Regions from separate parts of the Nocardiopsis sinuspersici genome, predicted to be linked through region 1. Evidence: riboswitches for the same ligand, from Rfam matches in the RefSeq annotation. Region 1 holds a riboswitch; each other region holds the start of a gene.
What was found. A riboswitch is a leader RNA that binds a small molecule or an ion and turns the genes downstream of it on or off. The one in region 1 is predicted to bind cobalamin.

Region 1 (4,188 bases):
CTTCAACGGCGGGACCGGCTCTCAGCAGTCCTTCGCGCACGAGACCGGGGCGCAGCGCTCGTTCGCCCAGGACGGGCAGCACGGACAGCCGGGGCACACACCACCGCAGAGAAACGGACCACCACAGGACCCCAGGTTCGGTGCCGGGGACAATCCCGGCTTCGGGGGTGCGTCCGACGCAAACCCTACCTATGGGACCAGTACGGAAACTGACACCGCCCACCGCGGTGGGGCGGTCTCCTCCTACGGAGGGCCGCCGCCTACTGGTCCCGAGCACGCCGACCGGTTCGACGCCGGCCACTACCAGGAACCGCGTCCCAGTCCTGGATATCCCCAGCAGACGCACTCCGGCGCGCATACCGTTGACGAAGCGGTGCATGTTGCGCACAAAGAAGGGAACGACTTCGCGGAGTCGATCGCTCGCGAGGCGCCCGCTCTGTGGGTCGAGGCCGTCCTCGCCCGCAGACCCAGGATGCCCTCCGACCTGGAGGCGCGTCTGCTTCAGGGCTCCTCGCTGCCGATCGACCACCTGTTGCGTGACGAGGTTCGGGACGGACTGCGCCAGGGGTTCTGGCAGGCACTGGAGCGCGCCAGACCCTGACCTTGAGCATGGGAGTGCGAGTAGGGGGATGGGGGCGATGCGGTTGACCCACGTGACGACGGCAGAACTCGACCGTTTGGAATTCCACGCCGTTCGGTCGGGTGAGCACGGACCGGTCGCCGCCCAACTCCTGGACCTGGCCAACCAGGTCGACGCCGGAAGCGAGATCTCCCGCGCGGAGCTGTTCGTGCGCGCGGGAGAACAGTGGGAGATCGCCCAGGAGTTCGAGCGCGCCTGCGCCGCCTACCAGCGGGCGATCGACGACGGAGGGCCCACGGTGATCGACGCGCGCGCACTCAGCGCCGGGGCCCTGCTGCACCTGGACGAGTCCGAGCAGGCCTACGCGCACCTCAAGCGCCTGGAGGCGGAGGATCCCCCGGGCCTGCAGACCTACATCCACGTCGCCGAGGCGCTGTACGCCCACGACGACATGGAGGGGGCCGAGCGGTGGGCGACGGTCGGCGCGGGCCGCTTCCTCGGCCTGGCCTCCTCGCCCTACGTCCGCGACCTCCTGATGGAACTGCTGCGGATCCGTTTCCGCATCCGCGTCGACCTGGGGCTGGACGAGGACGCCCTGGACCGGCGGCTCGACGAGGGGTGACCGCCGCCCGAACCCCTCGGGTCGGCGGGGAAGCAGGCGGGTGAGCTTTCCGACGTCCACGGGGGGCGTGCGACACGCCCGGAGCCGGCCGCCGACGCGTGCCGTCCCCGCGCAGGGCCCTTGCAGGCGGCCTCCGGACGGGGTGCGCCGGGTTCCGCGAACGCACCCGAGCCGTGCCGCAGGCGGGTTCTCCGGGCCCGTGGAGGACGCCTCGGCGCGGGCGGCCCCGGCGACGTCCTAGGCTGTGTCGAGTCACCCCCGAACGTTGCCCCACGAGGCGTGATCCCTGCGGTGAGCGGGTGGAAACGGGCCCCGATACCACGCTCTGAGTGTGTGTCCGACAGTCGTCGAAGCATCTGAGAAATCAGTGACACGCCATCATCTTGCGGTGTTCCAACCCTCCATCCCCTAGATGTAGTATCTCTCCCGCTGGTGGTTCACCTCCTGGGGTGAGGCAAGAGGGAATCCGGTGCGAAACCGGGGCTGCCCCGCAGCGGTGAGTGGAGACGAGGCCGCCACAGGCGCCGGGAACCCCCGAGGACATCCCGGAGCGGTGACCTCCACAAGCCCGAAGACCTGCCACCGGTGCGCACGTGAGCGTGTGCCGACGACGGGGCTTCGAGGGTGAGCCGCCGCGATCCACCGGTCGACGACCGTACGCACCCAGTGCGCCGGTCCACCGGTGGGCGCCGTGCGCCTCGCATCTCGGTCCCCTCCCCGCCGGGACTCTTCTATTGAGGTTTTGGAGCCGCTGTATGACCCTTGACGTCGAAGCCGTGCCCGCATCCGTTCGGTCCGCACCGACCAACGACGGCAGTCCCCCCGCCGCCGTCGACCGGATCGAGCACGTCGTGGCCGAGGCCTGCGCGCGGCTCACCGGTGTTTCGGCGGAGAAGGTCCTCACCGAGGCCCGTCGCGGCTTCTACCCCGGGATGTCCGACGCCGAGATCGAGCTGGCCCTGGTCATGGCCGCCCGCAGCTTCGTCGAGGTGGACCCCGACTACTCTTACGTGGCCGCCCGCCTGCTGCTGGACAAGCTGCGCCGCGAGGCCCTCACCTTCATCAGCGGCTCCCCCGACGCCGCCGGCCAGTCCGAGATGGGCGAGCGCTACGCCTCCTACCTCGCCGCCTACGTCAGCCGCGGCATCGACCTCGGCCAGCTCGACCCGGCGCTGGCCGGGTTCGACCTGGACCGCCTGGGCGCCGCGCTGCGCCCCGAGCGCGACGAGCAGTTCACCTTCCTCGGCATCCAGACCCTCTACGACCGCTACTTCCTGCACAGCGACGAGGTCCGCTACGAGCTGCCGCAGGCGTTCTTCATGCGCGTGGCCATGGGCCTGGCCCTCAACGAGGACGACCGCGAGGCCCGCGCCATCGAGTTCTACGAGCTGCTGTCCTCGTTCGACTTCATGGCCTCCACGCCCACCCTGTTCAACTCGGGCACCGTGCGGGCGCAGCTGTCCTCCTGCTTCCTCACCACCGTCGGCGACGACCTGCAGGCCATCTTCCACGGCATCAGCAACAACGCGATGCTGTCCAAGTACTCCGGCGGCCTCGGCAACGACTGGACCCCGGTGCGCGGCCTGGGCTCGCACATCCGCGGGACCAACGGCAAGAGCCAGGGCGTCGTCCCGTTCCTGAAGATCGCCAACGACACCGCCGTCGCGGTCAACCAGGGTGGCAAGCGCAAGGGCGCCGTCTGCGCCTACCTGGAGACCTGGCACATCGACATCGAGGAGTTCCTCGACCTCCGCAAGAACACCGGTGACGAGCGCCGCCGCACCCACGACATGAACACCGCGAACTGGGTTCCGGACCTGTTCATGAAGCGCGTGGAGCAGGGCGGCACCTGGACCCTGTTCTCGCCGGACGAGGTCCCCGAGCTGCACGACAAGTACGGCACCGAGTTCGCCGAGGCCTACGTCCGCTACGAGGCCGAGGCCGAGGCCGGGCGGATCAAGGTCTCCAAGAAGATCCCGGCCGTCGACCTGTGGCGGCGCATGCTCACCATGCTGTTCGAGACCGGCCACCCGTGGATCGCCTTCAAGGACCCGGCCAACCTGCGCTCGCCGCAGCAGCACGCGGGCGTGGTGCACTCCTCCAACCTGTGCACCGAGATCACGCTGAACACCAGCGCCGACGAGGTCGCGGTCTGCAACCTGGGCTCGGTCAACCTGGCCCAGCACGTGGGCCCGGACGGCCTGGACGTCGAGCGCCTGCGCGGCACCGTCCGCACCGCCGTGCGCATGCTCGACAACGTCATCGACGTGAACTTCTACACGATCCCCGAGGCGCGCCGCGCGAACATGCGCCACCGCCCCGTGGGCCTGGGCCTGATGGGCTTCCAGGACGCCCTGTTCAAGCTGCGCACGCCCTTCGCCTCCGAGGGCGCGGTGACGTTCGCCGACGAGAGCATGGAGCTGATCAGCTACTACGCCATCGAGGCCTCCATGGAGCTGGCCTCCGAGCGCGGCTCCTACGAGAGCTTCGAGGGCTCGCTGTGGAGCCGGGGCGTGCTGCCGATCGACTCGCTGCGGCTGCTGGCCGAGGCGCGTGAGGGCGACCTGGACATGGACCGGGGCGAGACCCTGGACTGGGACTCGCTGCGCGAGCGCGTCAAGGCCACCGGCATGCGCAACTCCAACGTGATGGCGATCGCCCCGACCGCGACCATCGCCAACATCACCGGCGTGGGCCAGTCGATCGAGCCGGTCTACCGCAACCTGTACGTCAAGTCGAACATGTCCGGCGACTTCACCGTGGTCAACCCCTACCTGGTGCGCGACCTCAAGGCGCGCGGGCTGTGGGACGACGACATGGTCTCCGCGCTGAAGATGCACGACGGCAGCCTCGGCGCCGTCGACCGTGTCCCGGACGACCTCAAGGCCCTGTACGCCACCGCGTTCGAGATCGACCCGGAGTGGCTGGTGGACGCCGGCTCGCGCCGTCAGAAGTGGATCGACCAGGCCCAGTCGCTGAACCTGTA
Region 2 (4,188 bases), 4.4 Mb from region 1:
CACCGCGCCACTCGGTGACCCCCTCACCCGGCTCGTCCAACAGGACCGTGATCAGCTCCGGATCCTCGACCCCGGAGGTGGCCTCCTGGACGCCACAGGCCGCCAGCGGCAGGACCAGCGCCGCCAGCACGGCCGCGGGCCACAGCGGTCTGCGCTCCCGCGGTCCGCGCCTTCCGTCCACCGGACACCGGACGGCCTCGCTCGGACGAACTCGGGTCGACGACAACACCGGACTCCCTCATCCCTGCGCGGAGGCTGACGTGGCTGATGGGAGCAACATAGAGGACGTCGTGCCCGGTCCCGTGGAGGTGACCGCATGTGGTCACCGTCACATGCCTAGGCGTCGGCCCGGGCGTCCTCCTCGGGAGTGTCGGGAACCCCGTCGCGGTAGGTCTCGCCGGGGGTCGTGGTTCCGAGCAGTTGGGACACGGTGACCATGGTGTACCCGCGCGCGTCCAGCTCCTCGATGACCGAGCCGGCGGCGTCGATGGTGGTGCCGTGGATGTCGTGCATGAGGATGATCGCGCCCTCCGAGGCGCCCTTCAGCACCCGGTCGCGGACCGTCGAGGCGTCCCGGTCCTTCCAGTCGAGGGTGTCCACACTCCACAGGATCTGGGCCAGGCCCATGTCGGCGGTCACCGACGCCACGCCGTCGTCGGTGGAGCCGTACGGCGGACGCATCAGGTTCATGGGGTATCCCGTCTCGCGGTACACCAGCGCCTGCACGGTGTTCAGGTCCGAACGCACCCGGCCCGCGCCCAGAGCGGCCAGGTCGGGGTGGTTCAGGGTGTGGTTGGCCAGCTCGTGCCCCTCGGCGTAGGCGCGCCGCACCGTGTGCGGGTGCTCCATGACCGGGTGGCCGGTGAGGAAGAAGGTGGCCCGCGCGTCGTGCTCGGCCAGGACGTCCAGCAGCTCGGAGGTGCGTCCGCCGGGGCCGTCGTCGTAGGTCAGCGCCACGCACTTGGTGTCGGGGTCGGAGCAGTCGACGCCGTCGTCGGTCGGGCTCAGCTCCCCGGGCACGGGAGCGTCACCACCGCCGTCCCCGCCGGCCGGGGGCGGGGTGGGGATCTCGAAGTCCTCGACGCCCACGGTCGCCGCGTCGCGCACGCGCGCGCCCAGTTCGGACAGCAGCGCCCCGGCCCTTTCCGCGTCGACCACCGCGTACGCGCGGCCCTCCGACGCGGCCGCGACCTGTCCGGCGTCGAACTCCACGACCAGGTCCCCGTCGGGGTTGAACCCCATCGAGTCGTACAGGGAGCTGATCGGGTGGAGGCCGCCGTCTTTGCCGCCCACCGTCTCGCGCACCAGGGCGTTGAGCTCCTCCAGCTCCTCCTGTCCGGCGATCAGGGCGGTGGAGGGGTGGTGCTGGGCGGTGGCGGTGTCGTACCAGTAGGTGGTGTACCCCTCCTTGGAGCCCTCGGAGTCGGTCTCGACCCGTGTCATCCGGACCCCCACCAGGCCGTCGCCCGCCGTGGTCAGGTTCCAGTCCGCCTCGAAGGAGACCGCGCCGGGACTCGCGGCCTCGAAGGCGCGCACCTCGGCGTCGAGCTCGCGCTTCAGGAAGTCGGCCAGCGGCTCGGCGTTGGGGATGACAGGGTAGGTCACCGAGGCGGGGATCCCGCCGTCGTAGGCCAGTTCGGCCTCCCCGACACCCACCACGTCCGCCGCGTCCACCACGGTCAGCCCGTCGGGGCCGCCCTCGGCCCGGGGCGGCGCCTTCTTCTCCTCGGCGGCGGCCGCCGGTGCCTCGTCCGCCGGCGGACCGGCCTCGTCGGAGGGCCGGGCCGCCAGTAACACCATTCCCGCCAGAACCAGTAGCGCTACCAGAACCGTGATCAGGGGGTGGTCCGGGTCCATGGTCGGATGGGAGTGCTTCTTCACCAGGGGATCTCCGCGCTCATCGTCGAACGAACGTCCGCGGGGAGAGACAGGGGAGACTCGCCCGCGCGACGTTTCACATCGGGTGTGATGCCGGTCGTGCGGCAGGGGTTCACGCCGTGGGGCCGGACACAGGGGGTGTACGCCGGGTACAGGGGCGAGGGGTCTCCCTATACTTGCAGCCGTGGAAGGTACACGCGCCACCCCGCGGTCGGGACGGTACCCGGTGGGGAGGGGCGTGTCGCAAGAGGGAACCCGGTGCGAATCCGGGACTGCCCCGCAGCGGTATGGGGGAACGAGCGTCGCCACAAGCACTGGTAGTCCGGTCGGAAAGGTCGGAAACCGGGAAGCGGCGGCCAGTAGGAGGAACGGTGTCCGCACCGTCCGAGCCCCCGAGTCCGAAGACCTGCCTCCACCCGGCGGCGCACCCGTGCCGCCGGTGGTCCCGCGCCCCGAGGGAGGGCCGAGGACGGCGGCGGGTGTGCGCTCACGGCGCGTTCACCGGCGGGTCCGCTCCTCGCTCCGCCTCGTGGCCGGTACCCGGCTTTCGACGAGGGAGAGAAGCTCATGACCGAGACACCCAGGCCCGCGGAGGCCCCCGCCTCCCCGGACGCGTCCCCACCTCCCGCCTCCGTGCGCTCCACCGTGCACGGCTACCCGCGTATCGGCCCCCACCGGGAGCTCAAGCGCGCCAGCGAGTCCTACTGGAGGGGCGGGACCAGCGCCCAGGAGCTGGACGCGGTCGCGGCCGACCTGCGCCGGGGCGTCTACGCCCAGCTGCGCGAGGCCGGCGTGGACGACATCCCGTCCAACACCTTCTCCTACTACGACCACGTCCTGGACACCGCGGTCCTGTTCGACCTGGTCCCCCCGCGCTTCGCCCCGCCCGCCGCCGCGGACGACCGGGACGAGGAGCTGCGCCGCTACTTCGCCCTCGCCCGCGGCGAGCAGGGAGCCCTGCCGCTGGAGATGACCAAGTGGTTCGACACCAACTACCACTACCTGGTCCCCGAGCTGTCACCGAGCACCCGTCCCCGCCTGGTCGGGGACAAGCCCGTCGCCGAGTTCCGCGAGGCCGCCGAGGCGGGGTTCCACACCCGCCCGGTCCTGGTCGGCCCGCTCACCTTCCTGATGCTGGCCAAGGCCGCCGACGACGCTCCCGAGGGGTGGGAGCCCATCGTCCTGCTCGACCAGCTCCTGGACGCCTACGCCCGGCTCCTCGGCGAGCTGCGGGCCGCCGGCGCCACCGAGGTCCAACTGGACGAGCCGATCCTGGCCACCGACGAGGGCCGTGCCGCCGTCGGCCGCCTGGAGCGCGCCTACCAGCGCCTGGGCTCCCTCTCCGACCGTCCCGCCCTGCTGGTCTCCACCTACTTCGGCTCCATCGGCGCGCCCGCCCTGCGCGTCCTCAAGGACTCCCCGGTCGAGGCCGTGGGCCTGGACCTGGTCACCGACGACGAGGGCGTGGACGACCTGGTACAGGTCTCCGGCCTGGGGGCCACCCGCCTGGTCGCGGGCGTGGTCGAGGGCCGCAACGTCTGGCGCACCGACGTCCCGGCCGCCGCGGCCACGCTCGGCACACTGCTCGCCCTCACCGACGAGCTCACCGTGAGCACCTCCTGCTCCCTGCTGCACGTGCCCCTGGACCTGGAGGCCGAGACCTCCCTGGCCCCCGGGCTGCGCGAAGCCCTGGCCTTCGCCAGGCAGAAGGCGGAGGAGGTGGCCCTGCTCGGCCGCGTGCTCTCCGAGGGCGCCGAGGCCGAGCACACCGGAGGGGGCGGCGTCCGTCCCCCGGCCTTCACCGACGCCCGCGTGCGCGCGCGCCTCGACGCGCTGGGCCCGGAGGCCTACGAGCGCCCCCAGGACCGGGGCAGGCCCACGGAGATCCCGCTCACCACGACCACGATCGGATCGTTCCCGCAGACCCCGGAGCTGCGCCGCGCCCGTGCCGCGCACCGCCGGGGAGAGCTGTCCGAGGACGCCTACAAGCAGATCCTGCGCGAGGAGATCGACCGGGTCGTCGCACTCCAGGAGGAGATCGGCCTGGACGTGCTCGTGCACGGCGAACCCGAGCGCAACGACATGGTCCAGTACTTCGCCGAGCAGTTGGAGGGCTACGCCACCACCTCGAACGGCTGGGTGCAGTCCTACGGCTCGCGGTGCGTGCGCCCGCCGATCCTGTTCGGCGACGTCTCGCGCCCCGAGCCGATGACGGTCGAGTGGACCACCTACGCCCAGTCGCGCACCGACAAGCCGGTCAAGGGCATGCTGACCGGACCGGTGACCATGCTCGCCTGGTCGTTCGTGCGC
Region 3 (4,188 bases), 2.7 Mb from region 1:
GGCGACCCGGGCCACGCTGGTGCTGCACCTGGCGATCAGGCGGGTGCGGGAGCTGATGGCGCAGATCGGGCCCGAGTACGGCGGCGACTGCCCGGTCGTCGTCGTCCACCGGGCCAGCCAGCCGGGTGAGGCGGTGCTGCGCGGCACGGTCTCCACCATCGCCGACGCGGTGGAGGAGGCCGGGTTCCGGCAGGCGGCGGTGATCCTCGTGGGGCGGGCGCTCGACCCCGCGACGGGCGGTGAGTCCCACCTCTACGATCCGGCCCGCCCCCGGTTCGGCGACTAGCGCGGTGCCCGGACAGGTTCACCGGCTCGCCCCGTGAGCCGTGGTCTTGTACTTACAGCCCGCTTCGGCGCCCGGACTCGCTGTAAGCACAAGATCATCCGGAGTGGGAGCGCTCCGGTCACACCGGCAACGTACCCGGCCGGCCACCGGGGTTCGTCCGGTGAACCCGGTCCCGCGCCGCTGGGGGTGGCGAGGGTGCCGACGGGTCCCCGTACCTGCGGCACCCGAGCACGAGCCAAGGCGAGCGGAGGTTCAGGACGGCACCGCCAGGAACCACTGGGTGACCGTGCGGGCGGGCGTCCAGCCGGTGAACGTGCCGACGGGCGCGGTGGTCTCGACGGCGACACGGGTCAGCTCCCCTCCGTGGCGCCGGTAGGCGTCCGCGAGCAGGTGCTCGGTCTCCAGCGTCACCCCGTGCACCACGAGCCGACCGCCCGGCCGTAGCGCGCGCAGGCAGGTGTCGAGTACGCCCGGACGGGTCGCGCCGCCGCCGAGGAACACCGCGTCGGGTTCGGGCAGGCCCTCCAACGCGTCCGGCGCGCGGCCGGTGACCACGCGCAGCCCGGGGACGCCGAGGCGGCCCGCGTTGCGGCTGATCCGCGCGGCACGCTCGGCGTCGGCCTCCACCGCAGTGGCGGCGCAGGTCGGGTGGGTCCGCATCCACTCGACGCCGACCGACCCGGCGCCCGCGCCCACGTCCCACAGGTGCCGCCCCGGTGAGGGCGCCAGCCGGGCCAGCGCCGAGGCGCGCAGGTCCCTCTTGGTCAGTTGCCCGTCGTGCTCGAACGCGTCGTCGGGCAGCCCCGGGACCAGGCCGTACCCGGACGGGCCGGCGAGCTCCAGGGCCAGCACGTGCAGCGCGGGCACCCTCCCGGGAGGAGCCGTCCCCAGCCAGCCGTCCGCCGTGGTCTCCAGGCGGGACTCCGAGTCCGAGCCCAGGTCGCCCAGCACGGTCATGCGGCTGGCGCCGTAGCCGGCGCCGGCCAACAGGGCGGCGACCGCCGCTGGAGTGTCCCCGTCCGAGGAGAGCACCAGGACGCGGTGACCGGGCGCCAGCTCCCGCAGGAGCAGGCGGGGATCGCGCCCGACCAGGCCCACCACCGCACACCGCTCCGCGGGCCAGCCCATCCGGGCGCGGGCCAGGGCGACGGAGGAGACGGACGGCTCCACCCGCACGGCGTCCGCGCCCAGCAGTTCGACCAGCGTGGTGCCGACACCGGACACGAGGGGGTCGCCGGAGGCGAGCGCGACCGCGGAGGCGCCGCCGAGGGAGGCGAGCAGGGACGGCAGGCCCTCCCGCAGGGGAGAGGGCCAGGCCTCCCGGCGCTGCCCGGGCCGGCCGGGCAGCATCGCCAGGTGCCTGCGGCCGCCCAGCACCACGTCCGCGTCCAGGACGGTCCGGCGCAGCCGCTCGGGCACGCCGGGCCAGCCGTCGGCGCCGATACCGACGACGGTGATCCCCGTCCCGGGTGCCGTGGGAGAGGGGCTCGTAGGAGGGGGCGCCGCGCCGCGGGTGTCCGTCGGTGGTGTCCCGTCTCGCGGCGGAGCGGCCTCCGGGAGGGGAGGGCGGGTGTCGTCCTTCATGGCCGTGACGTTATCGTGGCGGCCACAGGCACGAGGTGCCCCAACGGCCCAGCCATCGGAAACGGTGGGGACGGCGGGAGGGGAGAATCTGGGAAGCCCGGTGAGACTCCGGCACAGGCCCGCTGCGGTGAACCGAGCCTCCGTACAGGAGGACCCGGCAAGTCCGAAGACCGGCCTCGCGCCCGCCCCTTACGGATGGCGAAACGAGCGGGAGCCTCACATGCCATTGCGCACGTCGCACTACCCCTTCTCCGCGATCGTCGGCTGCGACGCCGAACAGCTCGACGACCTGGGCCTCTCCCTCGTCCTCACCAGCGTCTCGCCGGAGATCGGCGGCGTCCTGGTGCGCGGGGAGAAGGGCACGGCCAAGTCCACCGCCGTCCGGGCCCTCACCTCCCTCCTCCCGCCCGTGGACGTCTACCAGGGCGACCGGTTCTCCGTGGACCCCGCAGACCCGGCGCAGCGGTCGCCGGACGGACCCTTCGAACCCGGCACGGCCGTGGAGAGCCGCCCGGTGCGGCTCGTCGAACTGCCCGTCGGCGCCACCGAGGACCGGGTCCTCGGCTCCCTGCACCTGGAACAGGCGCTCACGCACGGCAGGGTCGCCTACGAGCCCGGCCTGCTGGCCCGGGCCCACCGCGGGCTCCTCTACGTCGACGAGGTCAACCTGCTCCACGACCACCTGGTCGACCTCCTCCTCGACGCCGCCGCGACCGGCCGGGTGACCGTGGAACGCGACGGGTTCTCCGTGGAGCACGCGGCCCGGTTCCTGCTCATCGGCACGATGAACCCCGAGGAGGGCGAACTGCGGCCGCAGCTCCTCGACCGGTTCGGGCTCACCGCGGAGGTCGCCGCGCCGCGCGAGCCGGAGGTCCGCGCCGAGGTGGTCCGCAGGCGCATGGCCCACGACGCCGACGCCGACGCCTTCGCCGGGCGCTACCGCGAGGCCGAGGAGGCCCTCGCCGAACGCATCGCCCTGGCCAGGAAGGCACTCGGGCGGGTGCGGCTGTCGGAGGCCGCGCTGCTGAAGATCGCCGAGGTGTGCGCGGCCTACGACGTGGACGGCCTGCGGGCCGACATCGTCACCGCGCGCACGGCGGTGGCGCACGCGGCCTGGGAGGGCCGGACCTCGGTCACCCGGGCCGACATCCGCCGCGCCGCCACGCTCGCCCTGCCGCACCGGTGCCGGCGCAACCCGTTCGACGCGCCGGGACTCGACGAGGACCTCCTCGACCGGATCCTGGGCGACGAGGAACCGCCGCCCGACCCCCCGGAGCCGCCGGGCCCCGGAGGGGCCGACGACCCCGCCGACTCCGGTGGCCCGTCCGAATCCGACGGTCCCTCCGACGCCGGCGGCCCGTCGGAGACCGAGGACCCCGCCGAGACCTCGGGCGGCGAGCCGGACGGCCGGGGAGAGCCTTCGTCACCCGCCGAGCGGGAACCCGCGTCCGCCGAGCGGGAACCGATCGGTTCCGACGGCGACGCCCAGGAGTCCCGCCCCCAACCCGCCGGCGGTTCCCCGGCCCGGGCCCCGGCCACGGCCGCCGCGCCCTACCGGACCCGGCTGCTCACCGCGCGGGGCTCCGGGGAGGGGGCCGACGGCAGACGCAGCCGCGCCGTCGGCGTTCGGGGCCGCCGGATCGGCTCCACCGCGCCCGGCCGGGGATCCGGCGGCTCGCTCCACCTGGGCGAGACCGTGCGGGCCGCCGCGTCCCGGCCCCGGGACGGCGGCCGGCTGCGACTCCACCCCCGCGACCTGCGCGTCGCGGTCCGTGAGGGCCAGGAGACCAACCTGATCCTGTTCTGCGTCGACGCTTCCGGCTCCATGGCCGCGCGCAGACGCATGACCGAGGTCAAGACCGCGGTCCTCTCCCTCCTCCTCGACGCCTACCGGCGCCGCGACAAGGTCGGCCTGGTCACCTTCCGGGGGAGCGGCGCCGAACTCGTGCTGCCGCCGACCCGCTCCGTGGACACCGCCGCGGCCCGCCTCGACGAGCTGCCCGCCGGAGGGCGCACCCCGCTCGCCGAGGGCTTGACGGAGGCGGCCCGCGTCCTTCGGCGCGAACGCCTGCGGGACCCGAGGCTGCGCCCGCTCCTCCTCGTCGTCACCGACGGCCGGGCCACCGGCGGGCCAGGTGCCGTCGGCCGTGCGATGGCCGCCGCCGACCACGTCGCCGGACTGGGCGTCACCACCGTCGTGGTGGACGGCGAGTCCGGCCCGCTGCGCCTCGGCCTCGCCGCCCGCCTGGCCGCCCGGCTGGGCGCCGACCACATGCCCGTCGGCGAGGTCAGCGCGGACGCGCTGGGCAGCGCCGTAC
Region 4 (4,188 bases), 2.7 Mb from region 1:
AGCCAGTGCCCGGGACCGGGGCCCAGGCCGACGACCAGCAGTTCGGCCGCCGGTTCGACGGGCTCGGGGGCCGTCGGCGTCGCCGCGTCGCTCCGCCGGGACCGCTTGCCGTTGCGGCTGTCACCGGTGACCAGCACCAGGGAGAAGTAGGGCACCGTCTCCGGGTCGACCTCCGCGACCGGCAGCCGCCGCTCCCCCTCCATCGAGGCGCGTTCCACGTACACCGCGTGCTCCAGCCGCCCGGCCGCCTCCAGGGCGCTGCGGACGGCCGGGAAGGTCCGGCCCAGCTTCATGATCACGGCCGCGTCGGTGTCCGCCAGGCGGCGGGCCAGTTCCGGTTCGGGCAGGGTGCCGGGCAGCACGGTGAGCACGTCGGTCTGCCGGGCCAGCGGGGCCGCCGCGGCGGCGGTGAACGCCGGGACCCCGGGCACGATCTCGGTCTCGTACCGCTCGGACAGCCGGTCGTGCATGTACATGTACGACCCGTAGAACAGGGGGTCGCCCTCGGAGAGCAGGACGACGTCGAGGCCGGCGTCGAGGTGGGCGGCCAGCCGCGCGGCGGACTCCTCGTAGAAGTCGGCCAGCGCACCCGCGTAACCGCCCGGGTGGTCGGTCGTCCCGGTGGTCACCGGGTAGGTGAGCTGTTCCTCGACGGCCGAGTCCGGGATCAGGGCGTCGGCGATGCGGCGGGCGTTGGACTGCTTGCCGGCTCCGGCGTGGTAGGCGACGACGTCGGCTCCGGCGATGAGCCTGGCCGCCTTGAGGGTGACCAGCTCGGGATCACCGGGTCCGACGCCGACACCGTGGAAACGACCGGTCACTCCTCCTCCTTGGCGAGTGCGTTGAGGGCCGAGGAGGTCATCGCGGAGCCTCCGCGGCGACCATGGGTGGTCACGTAGGGGATGTCGGCGCCGTGCCGGTCGGCGAACTGCGCCAGCGCCTGCTTGGACTCGGCTGCGCCGACGAAGCCGACCGGGCAGCCGACGATCGCGGCCGGGCGCGGGGCGCCGTCGGCCAGCATCTCCAGCAGGTGGAAGAGGGCGGTGGGCGCGTTGCCGACCGCGACCACGGCGCCGTCGAGCAGCGGCTCCCACAGGGACACCGCGGCCGCGGTGCGGGTGGTGCCCCACTCCCGGGCGAGGCCGGGGACCCGCTCGTCGCCGAGGAGGCAGAGCACCTCGTTGCCGCTCGGCAGGCGGTTCCTGGTCACGCCGGCGGCCACCATGGTGGCATCGCACAGGATCGGCGCACCGGCCTGGAGGGCCGAGCGCGCCGCGGGGACCAGGTCGGGGTGGACGAACAGGTCGTCGGCGAGGTCGACCTGGCCGGTGCCGTGGATCATCCGCACGGCGAGCCGTTCCGCGTTGGCGGGCAGGTGGCCGAGCCGGGCCTCGCGCCGGATGACGGCGAAGGAGTCGGTGTAGATGGCGGGCCCGTCGTCGACGTACTCGTAGTGCCGGTTCGGCCGGCGCGGGGTGGTCACCGTGCGCCTCCGGGGACGAGAACGCCGCGCCACGGCGTGACGACGAGTTCGCCGGGGCCCGCGGCGACCGCCTCGTCGGCGAGCGCCTCGGCGGCGGACCGGTCCAGGCCGTCGTCGGGTACGGGAACGTGCCGTGCGCCTTCGGGCAGCGGGCCGTACGGCAGCGGCGGAGCGGGGTCCGGCAGCCGCGGGTCCGGTGGCACCGGGTCGGTCAGCGGCGGCGTGAGCTCGGTGACGTGCCACGGCGCGGTGGGGCCGTCACCGCGCCGCTCCAGGAACTCGTCGGCCAGCCGTACGAGCGCCTCGGCTGCCTCGCCGAGCGGCGTCGGCGGGCCCCAGCCCTCCCCGACCCGCAGTTGGGCGACGTGTGCGTCGAGGGCGACGAGGCCCAGGTCGCAGGAGCGCTCGACCAGGTCACCGCGTCCGTCGTCCAGGACGAACAGGAAGCGTCCTGGAAGGGCGGCGCGGTGCGGTGCGGCGCACAGCAGCCCGTCCAACGCGGCGGCGACGGGACGCAGATCCGCCCTCCCGCCCCTCATCCCCGACGGACGGTCTCCGGACGCGGCGCCCCCCTCGTCTCGGGAGCCCTCGCCCCCGGCCCACCCGTCCGCCAGGCCCGTGCACGGGGAGACCATCACGTTGCGGACCAGCTCGTGGGTGGGCGAGGGCAGCAGACCGGTCCGCTCAAGGGCCCGGAGCGCTTCGGGGGCCAGCCGCCCGTCACGCCCGGGCAGGGCGCGCAGCTGCACGTTGGCCCGGCCGGTGACATGGATCCGTCCGGCGCCGTACTCGTCGGCCACGGCGGCCAGGGCACGCAGCGAGCGGGCCGGGATCCGACCGCCGACGAGCCGGAGCCGGACCAGCAGCCCGTCGTCGGCGGGCCAGGGCCGCAGGGCTCCGGGGCAGCGGTCGCGCCGGGCGCGGAGGGCGGAGGATGGGGGTTCCGTCGGGGACATGCGCGTCCTTCGGGTCAGGGCCCGTTCGCGGGGCCGCGGACGACCTGGCGGCCCGTCACCGCCAGCGCCAGCAGGTCTTCGGACTCGGGCTCGACCGGTGCGGAGCGCCTTCCCGGAGCGATGCTCCAGTGGCTGTCCCGGGAAAGCGTTCCCGGGGCGTGCCCCGCCCGTCACCCTCACCGCTGCGCGTCAGTCCCGGATTCCCACCGGGTTCCCTGCTCCACGGGGTGGAGTTCGACTGGCCCGACGAGGGTAGTACCCCGCCCCCTCCCCTCCTGACCCAGGGTCCCACCATCTCGCGCGAGGGCATGGCAAGGGGCGGACCGCGGCGCCCTGCCGTGGTCGTCCACGGCGGGTTTCCACGGCCCGCCCCGCCGGCCGCGCACGGCCGTCGAACGTGTTCGGAGGGGTCCGTTCAGGAGTTGCGGCCGGAGCCCCAGGGAACGGTCGGCTGGAGCACGGCCTCGGTCAGGGCCTGGGAGCGCAGGTGGGTGATCTCCTGGTATTCGGGATCGGCGACCATACGGCTGAACGTCTCCCGGTCGGGGTAGCGGACGAGCAGTACCGCGTCCCAGTCCTGCCCGTCCTCGGCGACCAGGGGCGTCGCGCCGTCACCGGCGTAGACCAGCTCGGCGCCGTACTTCTTCAGGAAGCGGGCGGTCCGCCGCGAGTACTCCTCGTACGAGGAGCGGCCGTCCGGAGCGAATCGCAACAGGTTGAGCATGACGAAGGGACCGCCCGGGTCCTCCTTCAACATGTCCGCGAGCGCGGATCCTGTGGGGTCGACAGCCATCGCTGACTCCTTGGGTGGTCGAGGGGTGCGAGAAGCGTGGGCGTACCACGGCCGCCATGGTAACCGACTGGTCGGTATGCGCCGTTGGCGGGTTCGTCCACGTCTTCGCCGCGACGCCCCGGACGCTCCCCTCCCCCGAGATCCGCCTCCACCGAACACCGTCGGTGGGCACCGGCGCCCGTTCTCTCCGTGGGACCGCTCGGGTGCGATGGGAACGGCGCAGGCCCGGCACCACTGCCCTCGCGGAACCGCCTCCGGAGCCGGCCCTCCGGGTGCCGCCGGGACGCGACCGTATGATGTCCGGATGATCCCCCGGCCTCTGCCCGCCCGCGCTCTTCTGGCCTCCTTCCTCGTTCTGGCCGCCGTCCACCTGGCTGTCCAGCTGCTGGGCCCCGAGGCCTGGTCGCGACCGACCCAGGTCCTCCTCATGCCGGCCCTGGCCCTGATGGTGCTCGCCGCCACGGAACGGCCCCGGTCCCGGCTGGTGGTGCTGGTGCTGGCGGCCCTGGTCTTCTCCTGGCTCGGCGACGCCCTCCCCGCGCTGGCGGAGGGCGACACCGCCTTCCTCCTGATGGTGGCGGGTTTCCTGGTCGCGCAGGTGGTGTACGTGTGCGCCTTCTGGCCGTACCGGGCCGAGAGCGTGCTCCACCGCCGCCGGTGGCTGCTGGTGCCCTACGCCGGTGCCGTGGCCGCCCTGATGTGGGTGTGCGTCCCGCACACCGGCGTCCTGCTGGTTCCCGTCCTGCTGTACGGGCTGGTGCTGGGGCTGATGGCGGTCGTGTCCACCGGGGTCAACACCTGGACGGCGGTCGGCGGAGCCCTGTTCCTGGCCTCCGACTCCCTCATCGCCCTGCGGTCCTTCGTCCCGGGCCTGGACGTTCCGCAGGGCGGGTTCTGGGTGATGGCCACCTACCTCGCGGCACAGGCGCTCATCGTCCTCGGCGTCCTGAGACGGG

Region 2: another riboswitch for cobalamin. It lies ahead of metE (5-methyltetrahydropteroyltriglutamate--homocysteine S-methyltransferase); the one in region 1 lies ahead of NOSIN_RS23305 (ribonucleoside-diphosphate reductase subunit alpha).
Region 3: another riboswitch for cobalamin. It lies ahead of NOSIN_RS11525 (VWA domain-containing protein); the one in region 1 lies ahead of NOSIN_RS23305 (ribonucleoside-diphosphate reductase subunit alpha).
Region 4: another riboswitch for cobalamin. It lies ahead of NOSIN_RS11550 (nitrite reductase); the one in region 1 lies ahead of NOSIN_RS23305 (ribonucleoside-diphosphate reductase subunit alpha).

The regions. Positions count from the first base shown of each region.
Region 1 is NZ_MCOK01000001.1:5,398,117-5,402,304, forward strand. It holds gene NOSIN_RS23295 (NYN domain-containing protein) at 1-601, shown strand, start outside; gene NOSIN_RS23300 (hypothetical protein) at 630-1,202, shown strand; cobalamin riboswitch at 1,619-1,800, shown strand; gene NOSIN_RS23305 (ribonucleoside-diphosphate reductase subunit alpha) at 1,958-4,188, shown strand, end outside.
Region 2 is NZ_MCOK01000001.1:950,906-955,093, forward strand. It holds gene NOSIN_RS03990 (polysaccharide deacetylase family protein) at 1-226, opposite strand, end outside; gene NOSIN_RS03995 (polysaccharide deacetylase family protein) at 337-1,857, opposite strand; cobalamin riboswitch at 2,097-2,289, shown strand; gene metE (5-methyltetrahydropteroyltriglutamate--homocysteine S-methyltransferase) at 2,446-4,188, shown strand, end outside.
Region 3 is NZ_MCOK01000001.1:2,688,724-2,692,911, reverse strand. It holds gene cobM (precorrin-4 C(11)-methyltransferase) at 1-286, shown strand, start outside; gene cbiE (precorrin-6y C5,15-methyltransferase (decarboxylating) subunit CbiE) at 539-1,870, opposite strand; cobalamin riboswitch at 1,925-2,062, shown strand; gene NOSIN_RS11525 (VWA domain-containing protein) at 2,091-4,188, shown strand, end outside.
Region 4 is NZ_MCOK01000001.1:2,694,057-2,698,244, forward strand. It holds gene NOSIN_RS11540 (precorrin-2 C(20)-methyltransferase) at 1-821, opposite strand, end outside; gene NOSIN_RS11545 (precorrin-8X methylmutase) at 818-1,483, opposite strand; gene NOSIN_RS11550 (nitrite reductase) at 1,480-2,439, opposite strand; cobalamin riboswitch at 2,492-2,697, opposite strand; gene NOSIN_RS11555 (DUF1330 domain-containing protein) at 2,855-3,232, opposite strand; gene NOSIN_RS11560 (lysoplasmalogenase) at 3,537-4,188, shown strand, end outside.